Regions from separate parts of the Mesorhizobium robiniae genome, predicted to be linked through region 1. Evidence: predicted binding sites of a transcription regulator. Region 1 holds the regulator's gene; each other region holds the start of a gene.

Region 1 (2,200 bases):
CGAATTCGGCATCCCGGCCATCATGGAGAACGACTGCAACATGATGGCCGTGGCGCTGCGCTGGCGCGACCCGGATCGCTACCGCAACGATTTCATCGCCATCCTGCTCTCACACGGCATCGGTATGGGGCTGGTGCTGAAGGGCGAACTGTTCACCGGCACCCATTCTTCAGGCGGCGAATTCGGGCACATGATCCATCGGCCGGGCGGCGCGCTTTGCCGGTGCGGACGGCGCGGCTGCGTCGAAGCCTATGCCGGTAACTACGCCATCTGGCGCAATGCAAGGCAACTGAGCGAGAATGCCGAACCGGTCGCCGATGTCAGCGATGCCGACATGCGGGCACTGGCGGCCCGGGCGCGCGAGACGGACGGACCGGAGCGCGAAGCCTACCGTAAGGCCGGCGAAGCGCTCGGCTTCGGGCTAGGCAGCCTGTTTGCGCTGATCGATCCGGCGCCGGTCGCCATGGTCGGCGTCAGTGCTGCCGCCTTCGACCTGATCGAGCCGGCCCTGCGCGAGGCCATCGCCCAGACCGCCGGCGGCCAGCATTCGGGTTCCATTTCCTTCGACACCGAGCCGAACGAATTGCCGCTGATCCGCGAAGGCTGCGCCATGCAGGCGCTGAATTTCGTCGACCAGGAGATTTTCGCGCCGGGCGCGCAAGGAAAGTCCGGCACGATCAGGAAGGACGTAGCCTGAGTTCGAAAGGCAAGGAAAAAAGGCGGATTGCGGCTTGGGATGTGTCGAGTTTCAGGTCAGGCCGCGCCGGAGTCGAAGACGGGCGCGAAACAACCAAACCGGTGGCTTCCGAGAACCAGAACGGAGCGTAACGTTTAAGTACGTGCCGGAAGCGCAGGAAATCGCCATTCGCGGGCCGGCATCACCTGGAGTATCAGCCTAGTCTTCCCTGATCGCATAGCCCGCGCCGCGGATGGTGCGGATGACATCGGGCATGCGACCATTGTTGACCGCCTTGCGCAACCGCCCGACATGGACGTCCACCGTGCGCTCGTCGATGTAGATCGTCTCGCCCCAAACATTGTCGAGCAATTGGCTGCGCGAGAAGACCCGACCGGGGTGCCGCATCATGAATTCGAGCAGCCGGAATTCGGTCGGCCCGAGCCGGATCTCGCTCTTCTTGCGGTAGACCCTGTGCGATTCGCGATCGAGCATGATGTCGCCGACCTTCAGCACGCTGGACAGCACTTCCGGCTTGGCGCGGCGCAGCAGCGCCTTGACCCGGGCCATGAATTCCGGTGTCGAGAACGGCTTGACCAGATAGTCGTCGGCCCCGGTCGAGAGCCCGCGCACCCGGTCGCTCTCCTCGCCGCGCGCGGTCAGCATGATGATCGGCAACCGCTCGGTTTCGGGACGCACCCGAAGACGCCGGCAAAGCTCGATGCCGGAAACCGCCGGCACCATCCAGTCGAGCACCAGAAGATCGGGTACGTTTTCCTGCAGCCGGATTTCGGCCTCGTCGCCGCGTGTCACCACCTCGACCTGATAGCCTTCGGATTCCAGATTGTAGCGGAGGAGGACGCCCAGCGGCTCTTCATCCTCCACCACCATGATGCGCGGCGCGATCATCGATCGGTCACCCCCGTCATGTCGCCGGCGCCGTCGTCGTTTCGTCGAGCTTCGGGCGATCCGCCGGCAACTGCTGCCCGGTCACGACATAGTAGGCGTTTTCGGCGATGTTGGTTACATGATCGCCAATACGCTCGAGATTCTTGGCGCAGAACAGAAGATGCGTGCAGGCGGTGATGTTGCGAGGATCCTCCATCATGTAGGTCAGGAGCTCGCGAAAAACCGCCGTGTATTTGACATCGACCTTCTCGTCGGCTGCGCGCAGTTCCTTCAACGCGTTGGCGTTTCGCGACACGTAGTGCTCGACCACGCCGCGGAGCTGTTCGAGAACGAGATCCGCCATTGCGTCGATACCGTGCGAGAGATTACGCGGCGTGGCGCTCTGTCCGACTGCGCTGACCCGCTTGGCTATGTTCTTGGCCAGGTCGCCGATGCGCTCCAGATCGCCGGCCATGCGGATTGCGCCAACCACGGCGCGCAGGTCTTGTGCCATCGGCTGCCGCTTGGCGATCAGTGTGATCGCGCTGTCGTCGAGTTCGCGCTGCCGGGCATCCATGATGGCATCGTCCGAAACGACGCGCTGCGCCATCGCATTGTCTGACGCGAGCAATGCGC
Region 2 (2,200 bases), on a different contig from region 1:
GGCCGGCGTGGCGATCAGCGCGAAATGCGCGTCAGCCGGCGTGTTGGCCAGCGGCGCGCCGGTGTGGAAGCCCAGCCAGGATTTCACCGCTGCTGGGGCTTGCAAAACGGGGTCGAGCCAAAGCGGCGTGTCGTTGTCGCACAGCGCCAGCGCGATAGCGCCCGCGGTGGCCGACAGCGGGGCCGGCGGGCGGGCAAAGACCGGCAGGGGCTGCAGAGTGCCCGGCCGCGCCATCGCATCCATCACGGCGCGGAACACCGTCTGGGCATTGAACACCGGATCGGCAAAGCCGCCCTCGATCGCCTGCGTTGCGATGTCCATCAGTCTTCTCCGCGTACCATGGTGAAGAAATCGACCTTCGTTGCCGCCGTCTCGGCGCGCCGCCGTTCACGTGCGCTGGCCAGTGCGGTTTGTAAGGGCGCGATGAGCTTGGTCTCGACCTCGTTGCGGCGGGCGGGGTCCTGCCAGAGCGCGTCGGCGATTGCCGCCAGTTTTGCTTTCTGCTTGTCACGGCCCAGCGCGTAGCAATGGCCGACTTCTCCCGAGGCAAGCCGCACCGTCGCGCGGGTGACCGTTGCCTCGCCGACATTGAACGGCGCGCCGCCGCCGCCGATGCGGCCACGCACGGTGACGAGGCCGGTTTCGGGACCGCGCAGGAGTTCCGCTTGCGAAGGCAGGCCGGCCTCGTTCCAGAGGCGGACGATATCGTCGCCGGTCGATTGCGCCAGCGTCGCCATGATGGCCTTGCGCTCGGCCTGATCGCGCGCTTCCTGTCCTCGCATGACCGCCATTCCTTCTCGCAAATTTGTCTATTGATTTAGACAATTATACAAATTATACCTATTCTCTAAAGCGTGTCCATGACGGATGGATGACAGGGCAAAAAAGATCGGGGCAAGAAATGAGCGGGCAGCAGATTGCCAGCAGCATAGAGCGGCGCAGCGGCGTCTCGCTGTGGCGGCAGATCGCCGATCAAATCCTGCGTTCGATCGCCGTCGGCGACTTTGCCGAGAATGCCGCGCTGCCGCCGGAAGTCGCACTGGCCGAGCGCTATGGCGTCAACCGCCATACGGTGCGCAGCGCCATCGCAGCACTTGTGCAGGATGGCGTGCTCAGGGCCGAGCAGGGGCGCGGCACTTTCGTGCTGTCGCGCAAGCGCCTGTCCTATCCGATCGGCGCCCGCACCCGTTTTTCGGAGGGCTTGCAAGGGCAGACGTCGGAGCGCCGCAGTGTGTTGCTCGAATCGGCGGTCGAGCCGGCCAGCCGGCGCGTCGCAGAAGGGCTGGGGCTTGCCAAGGGTTCGAATGTCATACGCCTTGAGACACGCGGCGAAGCCGATGGGCGGCCGGTCTCGCGTGCCACCGGCTGGTTCGACGCGGGACGCTTCGCCGGCATCGATGCCGCCATGGCTGAAACCGGATCGGTCACCGCTTCTCTCGAGCGTTTCGGGGTCAGTGACTATCTCAGGCAATCGACGGTCTTGTCGGCGCGCCACGCCGATGCCGCCGATCTTGCCGATCTCGATCTGCAGCCCGGCTCCATCATCCTGGTCACGGTCGCCGTCAATGTCACGCTGGACGGCCAGCCGATCCAGTTCGCCGAAACGCGGTTTCCGGCTGAGCGTGTCGAGCTTAAACTGTCGGCGCTTTAAGGTGACTCACGCTGATTTCATACCAGCTCGGTCGCGCTTACTTGTCAGCGGTTTGGCGTTTGAGGACCGCCTTCCCCCACTCCGTCTCGGCTTCGCCGAGCCACCTCTCCCCCCTCCGGAGGGAGAGGAAGGGAGCCCGCTGACGGCGAGAGAAGGAGGGAGTCTGGTTGAGGAGCGTTGGCTGCAATAGGCTCGCACCCTTCCTCTACCCCGTCGATCGGGGGAGAGGTGGCTCGGCGAAGCCGAGACGGAGTGGGGGTCGACCTGCGCGGGGGCGTTGTCAATTCGGGCCGGGTTCACCGCCTGCCGTGTTATGACCCGACTTCGATCACAGCCTTGATCAGGCCGGACTTCTCGTGCGCCCAGCGGGCGAGGTCGCGCGGCGTCTCGTCAAGCGTCGTGCGATGGGTGACGAGCTTTGCCAGCGGCACAGCACCGTCGCGAATCGAGGCAGCGACATGGTCGAAATCGGCACGCAGCGCATTGCGGCTGCCGATCAGCGTCATTTCGCGCTTGTGGAATTCGGGATCGGAAAAGAGGATGTCGTCC
Region 3 (2,200 bases), on a different contig from region 1:
CGCGCCATGCTATCGGCGCTGGAGCGGCACGGAGTGAAGAAGCTCGAACCGGAAGGCGAGAAATTCGACCCGAATTTCCACCAGGCGATGTTCGAGGTGCCCAATCCGGAAGTACCGGCCAACACGGTGGTCCAGGTCGTGCAGCCGGGCTATTCGATCGGCGAGCGGGTGCTGCGGCCGGCTATGGTAGGCGTTGCCAAAGGCGGCCCCAAACATGCGGCGAGCGAAGCTCCGGTCGAGCCAGGGCCGGTGAATGAGCAAGCTGAGAAGGATGCGTAAGTTAGGGGAGTAGGGGAATAAGGCAGTACGGGAGTAGAGAACAGCGCTACGTATGGTAAAGTAGAGCAATTGCCACTCCGGCCGTTGCCTTCTCTCCCCACTCCCCTAGTCAGGCAGCGAATCGCTGGGCTTCCCCGCCATAGTAGTTGACGTAGCGGGCACCGATCTCCTTGACCGGCATCACGACGAACACATCGACGGTGGAGAATTCGCGGTCGATGACGCAGCCGTCGCCGATGCGCGCTCCGACGCGCAGATAGCCCTTGACCAACGGCGGCATCGCCGCGATCGCGGCCTTGGCATTGACCGCCTCGATCGGCATCAAATCCATGGAACAGTAGCGCCCGGCGACCGCGCGCACATCCCAGGCCGAGTTCGTCCGGCAGTGATGGGCGAGATAGGTGAGCGCCTCGGCGTGCGCCGCTGGCACGGTGCCCGGAAACGAGGCGCAGCCGGTCATCACGCCGATGCCGTAATGGTTGATATAGGCCCAAATGCCTTGCCAGAGCGCTTCGATGGTGCGCTTCGAGCGGTATTCCGGCAAGACGCAGGAGCGGCCGAGCTCAAGGAAACGCTGGCCGGGATGGCGGGCGATGAGCTTGGTCAGCTCGAATTCGCCCTCGGAATAGAAGCCACCGGCGGCGGTCGCGATTTCCTGCCGGAGCAGGCGGTAAGTGCCGACAATGCGGCGGTGCTCGGGACCGGACAGAGAGGTATCGAAGACGAGCAAATGATCACAAAGCGGATCGAAATGGTCGGCATCGCGGCGGTCCTGCACCTGGAACAGGTTCTTCCTGGCGCCAAGCTCGTCATAGAAAACCCGGTAGCGCACTTCCTGCGCGGCGGCGACCTCGGCCTCGTTGCGGGCGAGCCGCACTTCGAGGTTGCCGATGCGGCCGAGCGCTTCGCCTTTTATGACGGCATCGACGTTCCGGCCAACGAGCAATGCGCTGCTGGCGTTCGGCCGAGTGTCACATTCCGGCATAACTGTATGCACGAGTGATTCTCCTTCGAGCCATCCCTCTTGGCACGGGGATACGGTGTAGGTGCAACAGGATTGTGACAGTACCGTGATACGGCGTTGCCGGCAATACTTCGTCGGCTGGGTAATCCTTCAACCGGCTATGTTACGCCGGGAAAGCTTAGAAGGGCAGCCGGCGGATCACGCAGCAACCTGGCCTTCGACCGCATGGACAAGCGCGTCGGGATCGAGCGGCTTGGTGACGAAGCCGCTGGCACCATGGGCAAGCACGGCATGGCGGGTCTTTTCCTGACTGTCCGCCGACAGCACCATGATGGGAACCGGCGGCACGGCGGTTTCCTCCTCGTGCCGGCGGATGGCGGCGATGGCGTCCAGCCCGTCCATCACAGGCATGTGCAGGTCCATCAGCACCACGTCGAAGCGGTGCTTGTGGCCGCTGCCGGTGACGGCCTCGACGGCAGCCTTGCCGTTGGCGACCACCGTCACGCGATGTCCGGCCTTCAGCAGCGTGGCGCGGGCCAGCATGGCGTTGATGTCGTTGTCCTCGGCGATCAGCACGGACAGGCCCTGCTGGCGGCTGCCAATGGCACGGACCGATGGCGCGCCGCGCTTTTCCGGCTGTGGCTGGGCGAGGGCGGGTACGCTGCTGCTCAAAAGCACGCGCAGCAACGTCTCGCCACGCACCGGCCTTGCCAGGAAGGTGGCATAGCCGCTGGCGCGGAACTCACCCAGCATGCCGCGGTCGGTCGGCGCGATCAAGGTGATCGCCTCGCCGTCGGCAAAGCCGCTCTGGCGCAGGCGCTTGAGCAGCCTGCCGTCGCTCTCTTCCATGGCCGCGTCGACCAGAAGCACGTCACAGCCTTGGGCGAAGGGTGCTGCCTGGGCGGCGGTCGCGGCCAGATCGACCATGCCGCCATTGGCGCGGATGGTGCGGGCGAT
Region 4 (2,200 bases), on a different contig from region 1:
GCGCTCGTAGATCATCACATGCGAACGGGCGAGCCCGTCCTCGACCAGGTCGGTCTCGTTGGCGGTGACCAGGAGATTGCGCGACGGGATCGCGACCAGGCCTTCCGGGCCGATGCCGGATGGCAGGAGCTGGACAAACTGAGGCTCGGCACCCGTGTCCTTGTAGACGCCGATAACGGACCCGCGCTCCGAAGCGACGAAAATCAACCTGTCTTCGCCGAACGTGCTGGTCTCGACACCTTCCGGCTCGATGCCCTTCTTGTTGCGGGCGTCGGGATAATGACCGGCATTGGCGACCTCATACTCGAAGGACGGGCCGGATTCGTAGAGAACCTCACCCTTCTTGCTGAAGATCGTGAAGCCGCGCGAGCCGCCCTTGTAGTCGCCTTCGTTGGCGACGACGAAACGGTCATTGTCGAGCCATTTCACGGCGTCGGGTTCGCGCGCGACGTTTTCCATTTTGCCGTCGAAGGAAAAGGCGCCGTTCTTCTTGGTGTCGATCTTGTCCAGTGTGACGGAACCCGCGGAGAAGTGCGTGACGATCGCGCCGGTTTCGGCATTGACGATGGCGATGTGATTGTTTTCCTGCAGCGTGACCGCTATCTCGCCGGCCTCGTTGAAGGCGACGAATTCCGGCTCGGGATCGTCCCCCGCGACTTCGGCAATGCCCGACAGGTTCACGGTCTTCATCGTCGCGCAATCGGGCTGGCCTTCGGCAAGCGCGAAAATCTTGAGGTCGCCCGCCGGCATCTGCGGTATTTCTCCGTCGTTCACCTCCTCGTCGCGCTCGTTCTCGATGGCGATGGCGAGGAACTTGCCGTCCTTGCTCAGCGCCAGCGAGTCCGGCTGGCCGCCGAGGTCGCAGGTGCTTTCGATCGCCTTGGAGGCAAGATTGATGACGGTGAGGTTGCCCGAAGGCTTGGCCTTGCTCTCCGATGTGTTGACGCCGGCCAGCACCTTGCCGCCGAGGACAACGACCGAGGTCGGCTCGCCATCGATCTTGACGATGCCGCCGGCCTTGGGCGACTTGGGATCGGCGATGTCGACGAAGCCGACGGCACCGAGCGGGCTGTCGGAATAGACCAGCGTCATGCCGTCTGCGCTAGCCGCGATGATTTCGGACGAAGTCGGCGTGGTCTTCTCGACGTCCGCTGGGAGGTTTCCGGCGACCGCGAAGCTCGCCACCCGGTTGAACATCATGTCGGCATGGGCCGGCAGCGAAACGGAGGCAGCAAGCGCTGCCGTCAGGACGAAAAGCGCGGAATGGCGGGGCACGGGGTGGCGTCTCCTGTTCGAATGGAAGCCACCTGCTTTGGAGGAGCGACATTTCAATGCGATGACGGATCCATGACAATTCCGCGACAGTCGGTCAGGGTTCCTCAATATTCACGCCAATGCCTGCAAACGGTGGCTTCTGCGGCCGCGATCAGTGCCGCAGGCGCGAGCGGCAGGATGCTCCCCAGCCGGCCCCTACTCCGCCTCGGCTACCATCTGCCGCCCGCCTACCCAGTTCCGCCAGGCTCTCTCGTCACCATGGAAGACGTTGAGGTCGATGCGGCCCCTCACCCCGTGCGACAGCCCGGAGCCGGAATACTGCCAGAACACCCATTTGCGGCCGGGATAGACCTTTGACGGGTGCTGTGCCACCGCCCGCAGCCAGAACGGATAGTCTGGGAAAGCGCCTCTGAGATTGTCGCGGTAGAAATCGGGCGCGGTGTAGATGATGGGCCGCTGGCCGTAGTGGCGCTCCAGCTTGTCCATAAAGACCTGCATCTTCTCCAGCACCTTTTGCCGCGACGGCCGCCGCTTGCAGCTGGATTCACCGTTCCACTCGACATCGATCACCGGCGGCAGCGCACCCTCGACCCTCGGCACGTTGCGGATGAACCAGTCGGCCTGCTCGCCTGCCGTACGGCACCAGTAGAAGAAATGGTATGCGCCGCGCTTGAGGCCGGCGGCGTCGGCATTGCGCCAGTTCTTCATGAACATTGGGTCGAGGTGATCGCCGCCGTCCGTCGCCTTGATATAGGCGAAGTTCGCACCCTGCGCGCGCAGCTTGTCCCAGTTCACATTGCCCTGCCAGCGCGAGACATCGACGCCGTGAACGGCGAGGTGCCTGGGCGAGGCCTTGCCGAAATTGATCGGCTTGGCGTCACGAAAACGATAGCGCTGGACCGGCTCGGCGAGGATCGGTGTCGCG

What was found. Region 1 encodes PhoB, which activates phosphate uptake and scavenging genes when phosphate is short. Its sites were predicted from a motif close to TGTCATNNANCTGTCAT; they were not measured.
Region 2: a site for PhoB is predicted at 861-877, ahead of phnF (phosphonate metabolism transcriptional regulator PhnF). Genes of this name have one in related genera too.
Region 3: a site for PhoB is predicted at 1,328-1,344, ahead of olsB (l-ornithine N(alpha)-acyltransferase). Genes of this name have one in related genera too.
Region 4: a site for PhoB is predicted at 1,337-1,353, ahead of ABID19_RS23745 (esterase-like activity of phytase family protein). Genes of this name have one in related genera too.

What each region holds. Positions count from the first base shown of each region.
Region 1 is NZ_JBEPMC010000007.1:299,079-301,278, reverse strand. It holds gene ABID19_RS21070 (ROK family protein) at 1-697, shown strand, start outside; gene phoB (phosphate regulon transcriptional regulator PhoB) at 896-1,585, opposite strand; gene phoU (phosphate signaling complex protein PhoU) at 1,602-2,200, opposite strand, start outside.
Region 2 is NZ_JBEPMC010000012.1:68,375-70,574, forward strand. It holds gene phnH (phosphonate C-P lyase system protein PhnH) at 1-321, opposite strand, end outside; gene phnG (phosphonate C-P lyase system protein PhnG) at 321-782, opposite strand; gene phnF (phosphonate metabolism transcriptional regulator PhnF) at 902-1,651, shown strand; gene ABID19_RS27440 (zinc-binding alcohol dehydrogenase family protein) at 1,963-2,200, opposite strand, start outside.
Region 3 is NZ_JBEPMC010000012.1:119,562-121,761, forward strand. It holds gene grpE (nucleotide exchange factor GrpE) at 1-279, shown strand, start outside; gene olsB (l-ornithine N(alpha)-acyltransferase) at 389-1,264, opposite strand; gene ABID19_RS27685 (hybrid sensor histidine kinase/response regulator) at 1,442-2,200, opposite strand, start outside.
Region 4 is NZ_JBEPMC010000009.1:117,778-119,977, forward strand. It holds gene ABID19_RS23745 (esterase-like activity of phytase family protein) at 1-1,275, opposite strand, end outside; gene ABID19_RS23750 (glycoside hydrolase family 25 protein) at 1,471-2,200, opposite strand, start outside.